4 regions of the Streptomyces sp. NPDC044033 genome follow, and region 1 is predicted to be linked to each of the others. Evidence: riboswitches for the same ligand, from Rfam matches in the RefSeq annotation. Region 1 holds a riboswitch; each other region holds the start of a gene.
What was found. Region 1 has a riboswitch for cobalamin ahead of AC07AB_RS29145 (CoA-acylating methylmalonate-semialdehyde dehydrogenase). Riboswitches for the same ligand answer to the same signal wherever they lie in the genome.
Positions count from the first base shown of each region.

Region 2: another riboswitch for cobalamin. It lies ahead of AC07AB_RS14880 (ribonucleoside-diphosphate reductase subunit alpha); the one in region 1 lies ahead of AC07AB_RS29145 (CoA-acylating methylmalonate-semialdehyde dehydrogenase).
Region 3: another riboswitch for cobalamin. It lies ahead of AC07AB_RS17195 (cobalamin biosynthesis protein); the one in region 1 lies ahead of AC07AB_RS29145 (CoA-acylating methylmalonate-semialdehyde dehydrogenase).
Region 4: another riboswitch for cobalamin. It lies ahead of cobN (cobaltochelatase subunit CobN); the one in region 1 lies ahead of AC07AB_RS29145 (CoA-acylating methylmalonate-semialdehyde dehydrogenase).

Region 1 is NZ_JBWKFF010000019.1:21,856-26,386, forward strand. It holds gene AC07AB_RS29140 (acyl-CoA dehydrogenase family protein) at 1-697, opposite strand, end outside; gene AC07AB_RS29145 (CoA-acylating methylmalonate-semialdehyde dehydrogenase) at 703-2,202, opposite strand; cobalamin riboswitch at 2,490-2,660, opposite strand; cobalamin riboswitch at 2,800-3,017, shown strand; gene metE (5-methyltetrahydropteroyltriglutamate--homocysteine S-methyltransferase) at 3,181-4,531, shown strand, end outside.
Region 2 is NZ_JBWKFF010000007.1:77,653-82,183, forward strand. It holds gene AC07AB_RS14870 (TolB family protein) at 1-147, opposite strand, end outside; gene AC07AB_RS14875 (TolB family protein) at 402-1,214, opposite strand; cobalamin riboswitch at 1,556-1,682, shown strand; gene AC07AB_RS14880 (ribonucleoside-diphosphate reductase subunit alpha) at 1,837-4,209, shown strand; gene AC07AB_RS14885 (ribonucleotide-diphosphate reductase subunit beta) at 4,338-4,531, shown strand, end outside.
Region 3 is NZ_JBWKFF010000008.1:249,079-253,609, reverse strand. It holds gene AC07AB_RS17210 (lysozyme) at 1-570, shown strand, start outside; gene AC07AB_RS17205 (inorganic phosphate transporter) at 741-2,000, shown strand; gene AC07AB_RS17200 (hypothetical protein) at 2,019-2,258, shown strand; cobalamin riboswitch at 2,439-2,572, shown strand; gene AC07AB_RS17195 (cobalamin biosynthesis protein) at 2,626-3,771, shown strand; gene AC07AB_RS17190 (cobyric acid synthase) at 3,780-4,531, shown strand, end outside.
Region 4 is NZ_JBWKFF010000002.1:20,871-25,401, reverse strand. It holds gene AC07AB_RS04325 (precorrin-8X methylmutase) at 1-242, opposite strand, end outside; gene cobG (precorrin-3B synthase) at 345-1,673, opposite strand; cobalamin riboswitch at 2,101-2,244, shown strand; gene cobN (cobaltochelatase subunit CobN) at 2,415-4,531, shown strand, end outside.

The sequences.
Region 1 (4,531 bases):
TCCGGAAGCCGTCGCCCGCGCTGCCCAGCAGCCGGTCCGCGGGGATCCGGACGCCGTCCAGGACCACCTGTCGGGTGGGCTGGGCGTTCCAGCCCATCTTCTTCTCGTTGGGCCCGAACGAGAGGCCGGGGTCGTCCCGTTCGATCACGAAGGCGGAGATTCCGCGGGGGCCGTCCTCGCCGGTGCGCGCCATGACGATGTACACCTGGGCGGCGCCCGCGCCGGAGATGAACTGCTTCACTCCGCTCAGCACGTAGTGGTCGCCGTCGCGGTCCGCCCGGGTACGCAGGGCCCCGGCGTCCGATCCGGCCCCCGGTTCGGTGAGGCAGTAGCTGCCGAGGTCGTCCATGGCGCAGAGGCGGGGCAGCCACCGTGCGCGCTGCTCCTGGTCTCCGTAGGCGTCGATCATCCAGGCGACCATGTTGTGGATGGAGACGTAGCCCGCGATGGACGGGCAGCCGGAGGCGAGGGCTTCGAGGATGAGGACGCCGTCGGCCCGGGTGAGACCGCTGCCGCCCGCGTCCTCCCGTACGTACACTCCGCCGAGCCCGAGTCCGGCCGCCTTGCGCAGCACGTCGAGCGGGAAGTGCTTGTCCTGGTCCCACTGGACGGCGCGGGGCGCCAGATGGTCTTCCGCGAAGTCCAGGGTGGCTTCGACGAGGGCCTGCTGGTCTTCGGTGAGTGCGGTGCCGGTCATGGCGCTCATCCCATGGTGGGAAGGGTGAAGCTCGCGCCCTCCTTGGCGCCCGAGGGCCAGCGCGAGGTGACGGTCTTGGTCCGGGTGTAGAAGCGGATGGCGTCCGGGCCGTGCTGGTTGAGGTCGCCGAAGCCGGACCGCTTCCAGCCGCCGAAGGTGTGGTAGGCGACGGGGACCGGGATGGGGACGTTGACGCCGATCATGCCGGTGTTCACCCGGCGGGTGAAGTCGCGGGCGGTGTCGCCGTCCCTGGTGAAGATCGCGACGCCGTTGCCGTACGGGTGCTCGCTGGGCAGCCGCAGGGCTTCCTCGTAGTCGGCGGCGCGTACGACGCACAGGACGGGGCCGAAGATCTCCTCGCGGTAGATCCGCATCCGCGAGGTGACCCGGTCGAAGAGGGACGCGCCCGCGAAGAACCCCTCCTCGTGGCCGGGCAGGGTGAACCCCCGGCCGTCGGCGACGAGTTCGGCGCCCTCGTTGACGCCGATGTCCACGTAGCGGCGGACCCGGTCGAGCGCGTCCCTGCTCACCAGCGGGCCGAAGTCGGCTTCGGGGTCGTCGCTGCGGCCGATGCGGAGCGTGCCGATACGCTCCTTGAGCGCGGCGACCAGCCGGTCGGCCGTCTCCTCGCCGACCGGTACGGCCACCGAGATCGCCATGCACCGCTCGCCCGCCGACCCGTATCCGGCGCCGATGAGCGCGTCGACGGCCTGGTCGAGGTCGGCGTCCGGCATCACGATCATGTGGTTCTTGGCGCCGCCGAAGCACTGGGCGCGCTTGCCGTGGGCGGCGGCGGTGGCGTAGATGTGCGCGGCGACGGGGGTGGAGCCGACGAATCCGAGCGCGCCCACCCGGGGGTCCTCCAGGAGGGTGTCGACCGCTTCCTTGCCGCCGTTGACGACGTTCAGGACGCCGGGCGGCAGGCCGGCCTCCAGGAAGAGTTCGGCCAGCCGCAGCGGTACGGACGGGTCGCGCTCGGAAGGCTTGAGGATGAACGCGTTCCCGCACGCGAGGGCGGGTGCCGCCTTCCACAGCGGGATCATCGCGGGGAAGTTGAACGGGGTGATCCCGGCGACCACGCCGATGGGGGCGCGCAGCGAGTGCACATCGATCCCGGTGCCCGCGTTGTCCGTGAACTCGCCCTTGAGGAGGTGCGGGATCCCGGCGGCGAACTCGACCACCTCCAGGCCGCGCTGGATGTCGCCGTGCGCATCGGCCACGGTCTTGCCGTGCTCGGCCGAGAGCAGCCGGGCCAGGGAGTCGCGTTCGTCCTCGATGAGCTGGAGGAAGCGCAGCAGGACCCGGGCGCGGCGCTGCGGGTTCCACGCGCCCCACTCCTGCTGTGCGGTGAGCGCGTCGGCGATCGCCGCCTCGGTGTCGGCGCGGCCCGCGAGCGGGACGCGGGCCTGGACCGCACCGGTGTTGGGGTCGTACACGTCGCCGAAGAGGCCGGATGTGCCGGCGGTGTGCTTGCCGCCGATGAAGTGCGTGAGTTCGCGGACCATGGGTGCCTGCTCTCGTCAGGGGAGATCCGAGGACGGCGCGGCGGGCGGGGGGGGGGGGGGGGGGGGGGGGGGGGGGGGGGGGAGGGGGGGGGGGGGGGGGGGTGTGTTTTCCCCCCCCCCCCCCCCGCGGGCCGCGGGACAGCGAGCGTCGGGGCCGCCGGACGGATGTCAAGGCCGCCGGGGCCGCGAAGGTCTATGAGCGCGGGGTGAGTCGAGTGCGCTCCGCCGGATCACCAGGGTCGCGGGTACGGACCGGTGCCATGCGTGTCTGCTCCATCCTCGTGGACAACACGGAACATTCCGCGGCCGGTATCCTGACTCCCGGATCTCCACGCGCCGCCCGTCTTCCCGGCAGACCTCGCCAGTGACGTGTGGACGACAGCACGCTCCCCGGTCACAGTGGCGGGACCGTGCCGGATTCACACCGGCTTCCCTGCACCGCGGACCTTGTGCCACGAAGATATAGTTGGACGTCCTAGTAAGTCCACCCCCCGCTTCGGCCGCTTCGGCCGGCCGCCCGCACGCGGCGGCGCACCCCGTGTCCCACGTCACGTTCCGGGATGTGAACAGTGGTGCCCACGGAAGCGTCCGCCCTCTAGGCTGGCCCGTGCAGCTGGTTCGCCCTGCTCGCCAGGCAGACGCGTCGCAAGAGGGAACCCGGTGGGAATCCGGGACTGCCCCGCAGCGGTGAGCGGGAACGACCGCCGTCATACGCACTGGATCCGGCCACGGGTCCGGGAAGCGACGGCCAGTAGGAATCTGCCTCGGCAGGTGTGCCCGCGAGTCCGAAGACCTGCCCGTTGCCCGTACGCGACCGATTGCGTGCGGAGATCCCGGTGACCTCGTGGGCGGGTCGGCGTGCATATCAGGTGGAGAGCACCGCGCAGCAGGCGCGGGTCCGCCCGCCTGGTCCGTCACCCTTCGCGCCCGTGTCCCGTCCCCGGGGTTCTCAGGAGTCATCTCGCGAAGGAGATTTCCGTGACAGCGAAGTCCGCAGCCGCGGCAGCACAGGCCACCGTGTACGGCTACCCCCGCCAGGGCGCGCACCGCGAACTGAAGAAGGCCATCGAGGGCTACTGGAAGGGCCGCGTCACCGCCGACGCCCTCCGGGAGACCGCCGAGGGCCTGCGCCGGGCGAACTGGCAGCAGTTGACCGACGCCGGCATCGACGAGGTACCGACCGGTGACTTCTCGTACTACGACCACGTCCTGGACACCAGTGTCATGGTCGGCGCTGTCCCCGCCCGCCACCGCGCCGCCGTCGACGCCGACGTGCTCGACGGCTACTTCGCCATGGCGCGCGGCAACCAGGACGTGGCCCCCCTTGAGATGACCAAGTGGTTCGACACCAACTACCACTACCTGGTACCGGAGCTGGGGCCGGACACGGTCTTCGCGGCCGACTCCACCAAGCAGGTCGCCGAGCTGACGGAGGCCCGCGGGCTCGGCCACACCCCGCGCCCCGTCCTCGTCGGCCCCGTCACCTATCTCCTGCTGGCCAAGCCCGCCCCCGGCGTCGCCGCCGACTTCGAACCGCTCACCCTCCTCGACCGGCTGCTGCCCGTGTACGCCGAGGTCCTCGCCGACCTGCGCGCGGCGGGCGCCGAGTGGGTACAGCTCGACGAGCCGGCCCTGGTCCAGGACCGCACTCCGGCCGAGCTGAACGCCGCCGCCCGCGCCTACCGCGACCTGGGTACGCTCACCGGCCGGCCGAAGCTCCTCGTCGCCTCCTACTTCGACCGGCTCGGCGACGCGCTCCCCGTCCTCGCCAAGGCCCCGGTGGACGGCCTCGCGCTCGACTTCACCGAGGCCGCCGCCGCCAATCTGGACGCCCTCGCCGCCGTCGGCGGCCTGCCGGGCAAGCGCCTGGTCGCGGGCGTCGTCAACGGCCGCAACATCTGGATCAACGACTTCGAGCAGTCCCTGTCCACCCTCGCCACCCTGCTCGGCCTCGCCGACCGCGTCGACGTGGCCGCCTCCTGCTCGCTCCTGCACGTACCGATCGACGCGGCGGCCGAGCGCGACATCGACCCGCAGATCCTGCGCTGGCTGGCCTTCGCCCGGCAGAAGACGACGGAGATCGTCACGCTCGCCCGCGGCCTCGCGCGGGGCACGGACTCGATCACCACTGAGATCGCCGCCAACCGGGCCGACTTGGCGTCCCGCGCGAACTCCCCGATCACCCGGGACCCGGCCGTACGGGCCCGCGCCGCCGCCGTCACCGACGCGGACGGCCGCCGCTCGGCGCCGTACGAGCAGCGCGCCGCCGCCCAGCGGGCCCACCTCGGCCTGCCGCTGCTGCCGACCACCACGATCGGCTCCTTCCCGC
Region 2 (4,531 bases), on a different contig from region 1:
GGCGGCGTCGGCCTGCGTACCGTCCGCCGCAACGCTCACCCGCTCCGTGTGCGGCGCCCCCTGCCCTGCCCATGCCGCGCCGGCCATCGGCAGCGCGAGCGTGCAGGCCGCCGCGCCGACGGCGGCCGTGCGTCTGAGTAAGCCCATCCTGGCTCTCCCCTCCCAAGAGTCATCCGTACCCGCCGAGCCAACTCCCCCGGCCGTACACGGTCAACGCTTCGGACAGCCGACAGGACCCCCATACGCCTGTTGCGGCAGGGGAAGCCGGGACTCGTGTCCTACCCCTGTGCCATGTTCCGTCCCTCGCGCCACAGACGCGGTCCCTTGGCGGGCGAGCGGACGGGCGGACGGGCGAGCGGCGGGGCAGCCGGGCAGCCGGGGCCGAACGATTTCAGCCTCCGTCACTGTCCAAGGCGCCGGATGAAGACGTCCGAAGCCCTATGGGCGCCGCCGGGCGCCGAGCGGCTGCCGGCGGATTCGAAGACGACCGTCCGCCCGGACCCACCGGCCCCCACCGCCCCCTGCCACACCGTCATCCGGCTCCCGTCGGCCCCGCGGGCCAGCAGGCGTACGGCACCGGTCCCGGGACCGCGCGCGAAGCCGCCCTGAACCGCGTCGGCGTCCCCCGGCTCGCGGTCCGTGGCGGTGGAGGCGAGGGCGACGACGCTGCCGTCGGCGCTGATCGTCGGCGCCCGCGCAGCGCCGGCCGCCCCGGCGCCCGTACCGTCGCCGGTGATCCGCTCGGTGCGGCCGGTGCGCCGGTCGCGTACGAAGAGGTCGTCCGCCCCATTGGTGTCGCCCGGCACCAGGTTGGTGGCCGCCGAGACGAAGGCGACATAGCGGCCGTCCGCGCTGATCGCGGGCTCCGCCGACCAGGAGTCGGCCTGCGTGCCGTCGGTGGCGACGGTGACGCGCTCCGTCTCGGCCGTCCGCAGGTCCATGGTGAAGAGGTCCACCTGTCCGTTGGTGTCGCCGGGCACGAGGTCGGCGGCGTCCGACGAGAAGACGGCGTAGCGGCCGTCGGCGGAGATGACCGCGCCGTCGTAGGAGATGGGCGCGCCGCCGGAGGAGCCGGCCGCCCGCGTCCCGTCGGCGGCGGCGCTGATCGGCTCCGTACGCGGCGCCTCCGGCCAGGCGGCGGCCGCCGCCACCGGCAGCAGCACGAGCGCGCATATCCCCGCTCCGACGACGGCCATGCGCGTGCGTCTGCCCATCTCGTCCCCTCCTAGGATGCCGGATGCGCGCGGCCGGCCCTCGCCGCCGCGGACGAGCCAACTCCGCTGGCGGTGGACGGTCAACGAATCGGGCGCGGTACCGGGCTTCAATACGCTTGTTGCAGCAGGGAAGACCGGGACCCGTGTCATACACCGGCAACAGCCGCCGACAGCGGCCCGGGGCCCGCGAACATGGCGGAATCGCGCCGAAAACGCGGCGGGGACGCGGGAGGATCGCGGGATAAGCATGCGCGAATCGCGGCGGCACCACTAGCACATTCACCCCACTCCCTGCGGAGAGCGACACAAGATATGGGGGTGCGTGCGACCGCCAGCACAAGATGTATGCTCATGCTCGCTGTCGTCGCAGGGGAATCCGGTGTAAATCCGGAACTGTCCCGCAACGGTGTATGTGTGCGCATTTACGTACCCATGAGTCCGAGGACCTGCCGCCAGCACGCCCGTGGCCGAGCCGCCATACCCGGCCTGGGCGTCGAATACGTCCGGGCCTCGCGGGTTGGGCCGGTGGACGCGGTGCGGCGTGCCCTTTTCCGGAGCGCGCCCGTACGCGCCCATCGCCCCTTCCCTCCTGGCCCCCTGCCGAGCGAGGGAGAGCCACACCGTGACCATCGCGACCGCCGATCCGGTTTCAGAGGTAGCGTCCGACGGCCCGGGTACCGCACTGCTGCGTACCCTGACCGACCTCACCGCCGATCTGCCCGCCACCGACCCGGGCAAGGTCGCCGCCGCCGCGCTGCGCGGCCGCCATCCCGGTTCGGACGCGGCCGAACTGCGGTCGCTGGCCACCGAGGCCGCCGCCGGGCTGATCGCCGAGGAGCCGCAGTACTCGCGGCTGGCCGCACGGCTGCTGACCCTCGCCATCGCCGGCGAGGCGGCCGGTCAGGGCGCGCTCTCCTTCTCCGCATCCGTCGCCACCGGCCACCGCGAGGGGCTGATCGCCGACGAGACCGCCGCGTTCGTCACGGCCCACACCGCCCGGCTCGACGCCCTGGTGGAGCAGGCGCTCGCCGACGGCGCCGACGACCGGTTCGGCTACTTCGGCCTGCGCACGCTGCACAGCCGCTACCTGCTGCGCCACCCGATCACCCGGCAGGTGATCGAGACCCCGCAGCACTTCCTGCTGCGCGTGGCGTGCGGCCTCGCCGAGGACCGGTCCGTACGGGCCCTGGACGACGTCGCCGAGCTGTACCGGCTCACCAGCTCGCTGTCCTACCTGCCCTCCTCCCCCACCCTCTTCAACTCCGGCACCCGGCACCCGCAGATGTCGTCCTGCTATCTGCTGGACTCCCCGCTGGACGAGCTCGACTCGATCTACGACCGCTACCACCAGGTCGCACGGCTCTCCAAGCACGCCGGCGGCATCGGCCTCTCGTACAGCCGCATCCGCTCCCGCGGCTCCCTGATCCGCGGCACCAACGGCCACTCCAACGGCATCGTCCCGTTCCTGCGGACCCTCGACGCCTCCGTCGCCGCCGTCAACCAGGGCGGCCGGCGCAAGGGCGCGGCCTGCGTCTACCTGGAGACGTGGCACGCGGACATCGAGGAGTTCCTGGAGCTGCGCGACAACACCGGCGAGGAGGCCCGGCGCACCCACAACCTCAACCTGGCGCACTGGATCCCGGACGAGTTCATGCGCCGCGTCGAGGCCGACGCCGACTGGTCGCTGTTCTCCCCGGTGGACGTGCCCGAGCTGGTCGACCTGTGGGGCGACGAGTTCGACGCCGCGTACCGCGCGGCCGAGGCGGCGGGCCAGGCGATCAAGCAGATCCCGGCACGGGCCCTCTACGCCCGGATGATGCGCACCCTCGCGCAGACCGGAAACGGCTGGATGACGTTCAAGGACGCCGCCAACCGCACCGCGAACCAGACCGCCGAGCCCGGCCGGGTCGTCCACTCCTCGAACCTGTGCACCGAGATCCTTGAGGTCACCGACGACGGCGAGACGGCCGTCTGCAACCTCGGGTCCGTGAACCTCGCGGCGCACCTGGGCACGGACGGCGAGATGGACTGGGAGCGGCTCGACGCCACGGTCCGTACCGCCGTCGCCTTCCTCGACCGCGTCGTGGACATCAACTACTACCCGACCGAGCAGGCCGGGACCTCCAACTCCCGCTGGCGGCCGGTGGGCCTGGGCCTGATGGGCCTCCAGGACGTCTTCTTCCGGCTCCGGCTGCCCTTCGACTCCCCCGAGGCCGCGGAGCTGTCCACCCGGATCTCCGAGCGGATCATGCTCGCCGCGTACGAGGCGTCCGCCGACCTCGCCGAGCGGCACGGCCCGCACCCGGCCTGGTCCGCGACCCGTACCGCGCGCGGCGTGCTCCACCCGGACCACTACCCCGACGCGGAGCCGCGGTGGGCCGACCGGTGGGCGGCGCTGCGCGCCCGTATCGCCAAGACCGGCATGCGCAACTCGCTGCTGCTGGCCATCGCGCCGACGGCCACCATCGCCTCGATCGCGGGCGTCTACGAGTGCATCGAGCCGCAGGTCTCCAACCTCTTCAAGCGCGAGACGCTCAGCGGCGAGTTCCTCCAGGTCAACGCCTATCTGGTGGAGGACCTGAAGAAGCTCGGCGTGTGGGACCGCACGACGCGGGACGCGATGACGGAGGCCAACGGCTCCATCCAGGAGCTGGGCTGGATCCCCGCCGAGGTCCGCGACCTGTACCGCACCGCGTGGGAGATCCCGCAGCGTTCGCTGATCGACATGGCGGCGGCCCGTACGCCCTACCTGGACCAGAGCCAGTCGCTGAACCTCTTCCTGTCCTCGCCGACCATCGGCAAGCTCAGCTCGATGTACGCGTACGCCTGGAAGCGCGGCATCAAGACCACGTACTACCTCCGCTCGCGCCCGGCGACCCGCATCGCCCAGTCCGCGCGCGCGTCCGTACCCGCACAGCAGCCGGCGGCCGCCGCCGACCCCGAGGCCGTCGCCTGCTCCCTGGAAAACCCCGAGTCCTGCGAGGCGTGCCAGTAATGTCCACCGCTCCCGAGAAGACCGAGCCCGAAGAAGCCGTGAACGAGAAGACCGTGCCCGCGCAGACCGCCCCCGCGAAGACCGTGAAGAACCTGCTGGACCCGGGCTTCGAGCTCACCCTGCGCCCCATGCGGTACCCGGACTTCTACGACCGCTACCGCGACGCCATCAAGAACACCTGGACCGTGGAGGAGGTCGACCTCCACTCCGACGTCGCCGACCTCGCCAAGCTCTCGCCGGGCGAGCAGCACATGATCGGGCGGCTGGTGGCGTTCTTCGCGACCGGCGACTCGATCGTCTCCAACAACCTGGTGCTCACCCT
Region 3 (4,531 bases), on a different contig from region 1:
CGCGCCGACGGCGCGAGCTTCGTCTATGTGAAGGCCACCGAGGCCACGAACTACCGCAATCCGTACTTCACGCAGCAGTACAACGGCTCGCGGAAGGCCGGGCTGCTGCGCGGCGCGTACCACTTCGGGGTGCCCAGCCGCTCCTCGGGCCGCGCGCAGGCCGCGTACTTCCTGCGGCACGGCGGCGCGTGGCGGGCGGACGGCTGGACCCTGCCGCCCGCGCTGGACATCGAGGGGAATCCGTACGGCGGGAAGAAGTGCTACGGGCTGAACCGGACGGAGATGGTGCGCTGGATCTCGTCCTTCAGCGGCGAGGTGCTGCGGCGTACGAGCCGCCGTCCGGTGATCTACACGACGGCCCGCTGGTGGAACAGCTGCACGGGCGGCAGCGCGGCCTTCGCGGCGAACCATCCGCTGTGGCTGGCGAACTGGCACGACTCGCCGGGGCCGATGCCCACCGGCTGGTCGTTCGCGACCTTCTGGCAGCACGCGAACCGCGGACTCCTGCCGGGCGACCAGGACGTGTTCAACGGCACGATGAAGGGGCTGCGGCAGCTCGCCTCCGGGTGAACGTCCGGCCGCCGCCCAACCCCCGCACCGCCGCGGCGCGGCTTCCGGGACGCCGGGCGCCGCGCCACTCCGGTTGGCGTCACCACCACGCCCGTTCCAGTTCATCTTCCGTTCATCAAGGCTCTTTAGGTTCGCCGCGTAACTGCTCACCAAACTGATTGCCTGGGTGAATGGAACACATCACGCTTCTCATCGGGATCGTGATCGTCACGGCCTTGGTGTTCGACTTTACGAACGGCTTCCACGACACGGCCAACGCCATGGCCACCACCATCTCCACCGGCGCCCTGGGCCCCCGCACCGCGGTGGGGATGTCGGCGGCCCTGAACCTCGTCGGCGCGTTCCTCTCCGTCGAGGTGGCCAAGACCATCTCCGGCGGGATCATCGACGAGGGCGCGGGCATCAGACCCGAGGTGATCTTCGCCGGCCTGGTCGGCGCGATCGTCTGGAACCTCCTGACCTGGCTGGCCGGGCTCCCCTCCAGCTCCTCGCACGCCCTCTTCGGCGGTCTGATCGGCGCGACCCTGGTCTCCGTCGGCACCAGCGGGGTCAACGGCGACGCCGTCATCATGAAGGTCGTCATCCCGGCGGTGGCCGCCCCCTTCGTCGCCGGCCTCGCCTCGCTGCTCGCCACCCGCCTGACCTACCGCGTCGCCCGCAACCGCGACGAACGGGACACCGCCAAGGGCTACCGCGCGGGCCAGATCGCCTCCGCCGCCCTGGTCTCCCTCGCCCACGGCACCAACGACGCGCAGAAGACCATGGGCGTGATCACCCTCGCGCTGGTCACCGGCGGCGTCGTCGCCCCGCACGCCGACCCGCCGCTGTGGGTCATCGTCTCGGCCGGTCTCGCCATCGCCCTCGGCACCTACCTGGGCGGCTGGCGCATCATCCGCACCATGGGCAAGGGCATCACCGACATCCAGCCGCCGCAGGGCTTCGCCGCCCAGACCGGCGCGGCCGCCGTGATCCTCTCCTCCTCCCACCTCGGCTTCGCGCTCTCCACCACCCAGGTCTGCTCCGGTGCGGTGATGGGCTCCGGCCTCGGCCGCAAGGGCGGCGTCGTCCGCTGGTCGACGGCCGGCCGTATGGTCATCGCCTGGTGCCTGACGCTCCCGGCCGCGGCCCTCGTCTCCGGCGGCGCGGCGTTCCTCGCCGACCAGGGCGACTGGGGCATCACCGCGGTCGCCGTCCTCGCCCTCGCCGTCTGCGGCGCGATCTGGGCGGCCGCGCGCCGCAAGCCGGTGGACCACACCAATGTGAACGCGCCGGAGCCCGCCGCCGCGGACGCCCCGGCCGCCGAGCCGGCCGGCGTGGTCACCGCCGCGCTCCAGAGCGTCGCCCCGCCGCCCGCCGGGCAGCTCACCGCGGCGGACGTGCCGACCGCCCGGCCCCACGACCTCGCCCCCGCCACCGCGGGCACCAGCTAAGGAACCAGGACCCACGCCATGAACATCGACTGGGCAGCCCTCGGGCAGGTCTTCGGCGTCAGCCTCGTGGTGACGGTCGGCATGGTGGGCGTGTTCACGCTCGGCATCGTCGGCACGTCCCGCAAGCCGCGGGAACAGGGGGACGGCACGGCCGCCGCGACCGGCGGCCCCGGCGCCCTCGCCCGCTCGGGCGCGTACGCCTGCTTCGCCCTGTGCGCGGCGGTCGTCGCGTACGGCATCTACCTCATCGTCGCCTGAGCGGGGCGGCGGCAGCGCCTTCGGGCCCGCCGGGCGGCGGAGCGTTTCAGCGACGCCGCCCGGCGGGCCCTTCCGCGCTTCCCGCTGTGTGCCTCCGCACACTCCCTCGTCGCAGGTCAAGCGTGAGTTGACGGCCGTTCCCGGCCCATGGTGGACTTCCGGAGCCAAACGGCGACAGCAGAGGAAGCCGGTGCGAATCCGGCGCGGTCCCGCCACTGTTACCGGGGAGCGCTCCCCCATCACTCACAGGCCACGGCTCGCCGACACCGAGCTGGAAGGCCGGGGAAAGCGCGGATCCGGGAGCCAGGAGACTCTGGTCGCCGGTCACGTCGAGCCAGGGCGCGGACCCTGAGTGAGGACACTACGGATGCGTGCCGGTCACGCCCCTTTCGCGTACGGCGCCGCGCTCGGCTTCCTCGGCGACCTCCTCGCGGGCGACCCCCGCCGCGGCCACCCGGTGGCCGCCTTCGGACGCGCCGCCGCCGCGGCCGAACGCCTCCTGTGGCGCGACCACCGCGGCCCCGGCGCGCTGCACACCGCGCTGTGCGCGGGCGGCGCCGCCGCGGGCGCCGCGCTGCTGGCCCGTACCGTACGCACCGCGCCCGCGCCCCGCGCCGCCGAGGCCGCGCTGACCGCCGCCGCCACCTGGGCCGTGCTCGGCGGCGCCTCGCTGGGCCGGGAGGCGCGGGCGGTCGGCGGCGCGCTGGCCGCCGGGGACCTCGCGGCGGCCCGGGAGCGGCTGCCGCACCTGTGCGGGCGCGACCCCCGGGAGCTGGACGAGCGGCAGATCGCGCGCGCCGTGGTGGAGTCGGTCGCCGAGAACACCTCCGACGCGGTGGTCGGCGCGCTGGTGTGGGGGGCCGTCGGCGGGGTGCCGGGGCTGGTCGGCTTCCGCGCTGTCAACACCCTGGACGCGATGGTCGGCCACAAGTCGCCGCGCTACCGCCGGTTCGGCTGGGCCGCCGCCCGCCTCGACGACGTCGCCGGCTGGCCGGGGGCGCGGCTGACCGCCGTGCTCGCCGCCGTCGCCGGGCCCGATCCGCGCGGCGCGTGGCGCGTGGCCCGCCGCGACGCGGCCAAGCACCCGAGCCCCAACGCCGGCCCGGTCGAGGCCGCCTTCGCGGGCGCGCTCGGCGTCCGCCTCGGCGGCACGCTCGCCTACCAGGGCCGGGTCGAACACCGGCCCGTACTCGGAGCGGAGCTGCGCCCGGTCGGCGTCGAGGACATCGAACGGGCCGTACGGCTCTCGCGCCGGGTCTCCCTGCTGGCGCTGGCCGTCGCGGTCGCGGGCCGGGCGGCCGTCGCGACGGCGACGGCGACGGCGGGACGCGCCCCGCGGACGCGTACGGACGGACGGACGGGCGCCGTGTCCCGTACCCGCGAGGCGGCCGGGCGCCGGGCGCCGGGCAGACTTCCGAGGGCCGCCCGGGTCCGCGGGGCCGGGGCGCGCGCGTACGCCCCGGAGGGGGACCTCCCACAGGCGGGCTTCCCAGCAGCGAGGAGAGACCGGTGAGAGCCGACATGCACGGAGCGGGCGGCAGGCTGGGCGGGGGGCTGCTCGTCGCCGGGACCACCTCGGACGCGGGCAAGAGCGTGGTGACGGCCGGGATCTGCCGGTGGCTGGTCCGCAAGGGCGTCAAGGTCGCCCCGTTCAAGGCCCAGAATATGTCGCTGAACTCCTTCGTGACCCGCGAGGGCGCGGAGATCGGGCGGGCCCAGGCGATGCAGGCCGCGGCGGCGCGTGTGGAGCCGAGCGCGCTGATGAACCCGGTGCTCCTCAAGCCCGGCAGCGACCGCAGCAGCCAGGTCGTGCTGATGGGCAAGCCGGTGGGCGAACTCAGCGCGCAGGGCTACTTCGGCGACGGCGAAGAGGCCCGGTACACCGGGCGGGAGCAGCTGCTCGGCACCGTCACGGAGTGCCTGGAGGAGCTGCGCCGCACGCACGACGCGGTGATCTGCGAGGGCGCGGGCAGCCCCGCCGAGATCAATCTGCGCCGCACGGACATCGTCAACATGGGCATCGCGCGGGCCGCGCGGCTGCCGGTGATCGTGGTCGGCGACATCGACCGCGGCGGCGTCTTCGCGTCGTTCTTCGGCACGACGGCGCTGCTCTCCGAGGCGGACCAGCGGTTCATCGCCGGGTATCTGGTCAACAAGTTCCGCGGCGACGTGACGCTGCTCGAACCGGGCCTGGACATGCTGCGGGACCTCACCGGGCGGCCGACGGTGGGCGTCCTGCCGTACGCGCACGGGCTCGGCATCGACGAGGAGGA
Region 4 (4,531 bases), on a different contig from region 1:
TTGGCGTCGCACAGGATGGGCGCCCCGGCGCGCAGCGCCTCGCGGGCGCGGGCGACGACGCCGGGGGAGTAGGCGAGATCGCGGACGAGATCGGTCATCCCGCAGGCGTGGATCATCCGCACCGCGACCTGGCTGACGTCGGGCGGCAGCCCGCCGAGGTCCGCCTCCGCGCGGATGGTGGCAAAGGACTGGCGGTAGATGGCCGCCCCGTCCTTCTCGTAGTCGAACACTGTTCCTCGCATGCTGGGATCACTGACTGGGTCTGGCTGGGTCTGGCTGTGCGGTGTCGGGCCGGGGCTGGGCCGGCCGTTGCTTCAGAGGTGGCCACCGGTCGGGCACGCAGGCTACGTGGCGCGCGCCGCCGTCACCGCGTCGGCCAGCCGCCGCCCCGGCGCGATGGCCTCGGCCCCGGCCGGCCCGCCGGGGCCGTCCGCGCTGCCGGGCACCGGCCGTACGGTGACCCGGTAGCCGTCGCCCGTCGCCAGGACGTCGACCCAGTCGCCGCCGGGGTGACCGCAGCGCCGCTCGCAGCCGGACCAGTACACCGGGAGGCCGCCGCCGCTCCGCCCGGAGAGCGCCGCCGCCGCGTCGGCCCGTACGTCCGCGAGGGACTTCGCGCAGCCGGGCCGGCCCGCGCAGGCCCCCGCTCCGTGCCAGGCGGACCCCTCACCGGTGACGAAACCGGCGTCCGCCAGAACCGCCAGCCGCTCCGGGGCGGCGGCGGCCCGCAGACCGGGCAGGACGATGCCGCGCCAGGGTGTCACACGCAGCTCGCCGCTTCCGTCGCAGGCCGCCGCCTCGATGAGCAGCTCCCACTGGGCGACGGTCATCCGCCCGAGGGGCGCCGCCACCGAGAGGGCGTACGCGCCGTGCGGGCCGGGGATGAGGCCGGGGGCGGGCGGAGCGCCCAGCGGTGGTGAGGTCGGGGGAAGCGGGGTGCTGCCGATGCCCTCGGCGGCGAGGCGCGCGGCCAACGGGCCGGTGCGCGGGCGGTGCTCTTGGGGGAGGTCGGTAACGCGCCAGGCGTCGGCACCGCTGCCGTCGCGTGCGCTCAGGAATTCACGCGCCGCCAGCACGGCGGCGCGGGGGGCGTCTTCGCCGGCGAGGCCGAGGGTCGGTCCTCCGATGCCGTAGCCGAGGGCCGCCCGACCCTCCTGACCTGCGATCAATGTCACATCGGGGGCGAGGGCCGCCACGTCGCCGCGGCCGTCGTCGAGACCGAAGAGGAAGCGTCCCGAGAGCCGGGCCGTGTCCGGGTCCGCGCACAGCAGCGCGTCCAGCTCGCGGGCCCAGGCCGGTACGTCCGCGTGTCCGGCCCCGTCGAGTCCGGCGAGCGGCGATGCCGCGATGTTGCGTACGCGCTCGTGCCGGTCGGAGGGGAGCAGTCCCGCCGTGCGCAGCCGGTCCGCGAGCTCCGCCCCGTGGTCGGAGGCGAGTCCGCGCACCTGGATGTTGCCGCGCGAGGTGAGGTCGAGGCTGCCGTCGCCCAGCTCCGCCGCCACGCGGGCCAGCGCCTGTGCCTGACGTGCCATCAGCAGTCCGGCGGGGACGCGGATACGGGCCAGGGCGCCGTCCGCGGCGGGGTGCAGGCGCAGCGCTCCGGGACATGCGTCGCCGCCCTGCCGGGCGGCCGGCCGGTCCCCGGGCGGGGTGGATGCGGGGGCGAGGGGCATGGCGGCGAGCATACCGAGACGTTCCACTTCGGTGAGCGGCGGTGGCTCTCGGTGCCAATGCCTCCGGCGGTTGCTGGGGGTGTTCTGTGGCGGGGCTGGTGTGGGTGGCTGTGTCCTCAAGCGCCGGACGGGCTGAATCGGGGCTCGGCCCCGGTCCCTGGTCCTCAAGCGCCGGACGGGCTGAATCGGGGCTCGGCCCCGGTCCCCGGTCCTCAAACGCCGGACGGGCTGGAATGGGTGACCGTGCGTCCTCGGCCGGGCGGCGGGCTGGATGGGGCGTTCCTTCGTCCTCAAGCGCCGGACGGGCTGGAACGCGTGACCGTGCGTCCTTGGCCGCGCGGCGGGCTGGAATGGGTGGCCGTTCGCTCTTAGGTGCTGGTCGGGTGCCGGGTAGCACCGCGGCTCGCGGTGCATAGCGCTTACTATGCTCATCGGTGGATCATTTCGATCCGCCGGACGCCAGCGACGGCGCCAGGGGAGGAAGCCGGTGAGACTCCGGCACGGTCCCGCCACTGTGAGCCAGGCAGCCATGCCGGGCGAGTCAGGAACTCCCGCCGTCCTCCCACCGCCCGGGGCGCGGACCCCGAGGAAGGCTTGCCGACGCATGCGCATGTTCCGGCCCCGCGCGCCCCGGACGCACCCGCTGTCCGTCGCCCGCCGCTCTGCCGCGGGCTCCCGTACCCCCAGCCGCCGGGCCCCCTCGGCCACCCGGCCCGGAACGACTACGCGAGGCGAGTTCCAGTGATCCTGCTGCTGTCGACGTCCGACACCGACCTGCTCAGCGCGCGCGCCGCCGACGGGCCCGTGCCCTACCGGCTCGCCAACCCGGCCCGCCTCGACCTGAGCGAGCTGCCCGGCCTCCTCGACGGCGTCCAGCTCGTCGTCGTACGGCTCCTCGGCGGCGTACGCGCCTGGCAGGAAGGGCTCGACGCCCTGCTCGCCGGGGACCGCCCCGTGGTGGTCCTCACCGGCGAACAGGCCCCCGACGCCCAGCTGATGGAGGCGTCCACCGTCCCCATCGGCATCGCCGCCGAGGCGCACGCCTACCTCGCCCACGGCGGGCCCGCCAACCTGGAGCAGCTCGCGCGCTTCCTCTCCGACACCGTGCTGCTCACCGGCCACGGCTTCGAGGCGCCCGCGCCCGCCCCCACCTGGGGCCCGCTGGAGCGCACCCCCCGCGCGGACGCGAGCGGCCCGCGGGTCGCCGTGCTCTACTACCGCGCCCACCACATGAGCGGCAACACCGCCTTCGTCGAGGCCCTCTGCAAGGCCGTCGAGGACGCGGGCGGCACACCCGTCCCGCTCTTCGTCGCCTCCCTGCGCGCGCCCGAGGCCGAGCTGGTCGAAGCGCTCGGCGCGGCCGACGCCGTCATCACCACCGTCCTGGCGGCCGGCGGCACCAAGCCCGCCGAGGCGTCCGCCGGCGGCGACGACGAGTCCTGGGACGCGGGCGCGCTCGCCGCCCTCGACGTGCCGATCCTCCAGGCCCTGTGCCTGACCGGGCCGCGCGCCGCCTGGGAGGAGAGCGACGAGGGCCTCTCCCCGCTGGACGCCGCCACCCAGATCGCCGTCCCGGAGTTCGACGGCCGCCTGATCACCGTCCCGTTCTCCTTCAAGGAGGTCGACGAGGACGGCCTGCCCGCCTATGTCGCCGACCCCGAGCGCGCCGCCCGCGTCGCCGGCATCGCCGTGCGCCACGCCCGGCTGCGCCACATCCCGGCCGCCGAGAAGCGCCTCGCGCTCGTCCTCTCCGCCTACCCCACCAAGCACTCCCGCATCGGCAACGCCGTCGGCCTCGACACCCCCGCCAGCGCCGTCGCCCTGCTGCGCCGTCTGAAGGCCGAGGGCTACGACTTCGGCACCGAGCCCGTACCCGGCCTCGAATCCGGCGTCGGCGACGAGCTGATCTACGCCCTCATCGAGGCCGGCGGCCACGACCAGGAGTGGCTCACCGAGGAGCAGCTGGCGCGCAACCCGGTCCGCATCCCCGCCGCCGACTACCGGCGCTGGTACGAGCGGCTCCCCGCCGAACTGCGCGAGGCCGTCGAGGCCCAGTGGGGACCCCCGCCCGGCGAGATGTTCGTCGACCGCAGCCGGAATCCGGACGGCGACATCGTCCTGGCCGCCCTGCGCCGCGGCAACCTGCTCATCCTCATCCAGCCGCCGCGCGGCTTCGGCGAGAACCCCATCGCCATCTACCACGACCCCGACCTGCCGCCCTCGCACCACTACCTGGCCGCCTACCGCTGGATCGCCGCCGACCGGGCCGACGGCGGTTTCGGCGCCGACGCCATGGTGCACCTCGGCAAGCACGGCAACCTGGAATGGCTGCCCGGCAAGAACGCCGGCCTCTCCGCCGCCTGCGGCCCCGACGCCGCCCTCGGCGACCTGCCGCTCATCTACCCCTTCCTGGTCAACGACCCCGGCGAGGGCACCCAGGCCAAGCGCCGCGCCCACGCCACCCTCGTCGACCACCTCGTGCCGCCGATGGCCCGCGCCGAGTCCTACGGCGACATCGCGCGCCTGGAGCAGCTCCTCGACGAGTACGCCTCCATCGCCGCCATGGACCCGGCCAAGCTGCCCGCCATCCGCGCCCAGATCTGGACGCTGATCCAGGCCGCCAAGCTCGACCACGACCTCGGGCTCGCCGACCGGCCGCACGACATCGAGTTCGACGACTTCCTGCTGCACGTCGACGGCTGGCTGTGCGAGGTCAAGGACGCCCAGATCCGCGACGGCCTGCACGTGCTCGGCGGCGCCCCCACCGGCCCCGAGCGCGTCAACCTCGTCCTCGCGATCCTCCGCGCCCGGCAGATCTGGGGCGGCACCGCCGCCCTGCCCGGCCTGCGCGAGGCCCT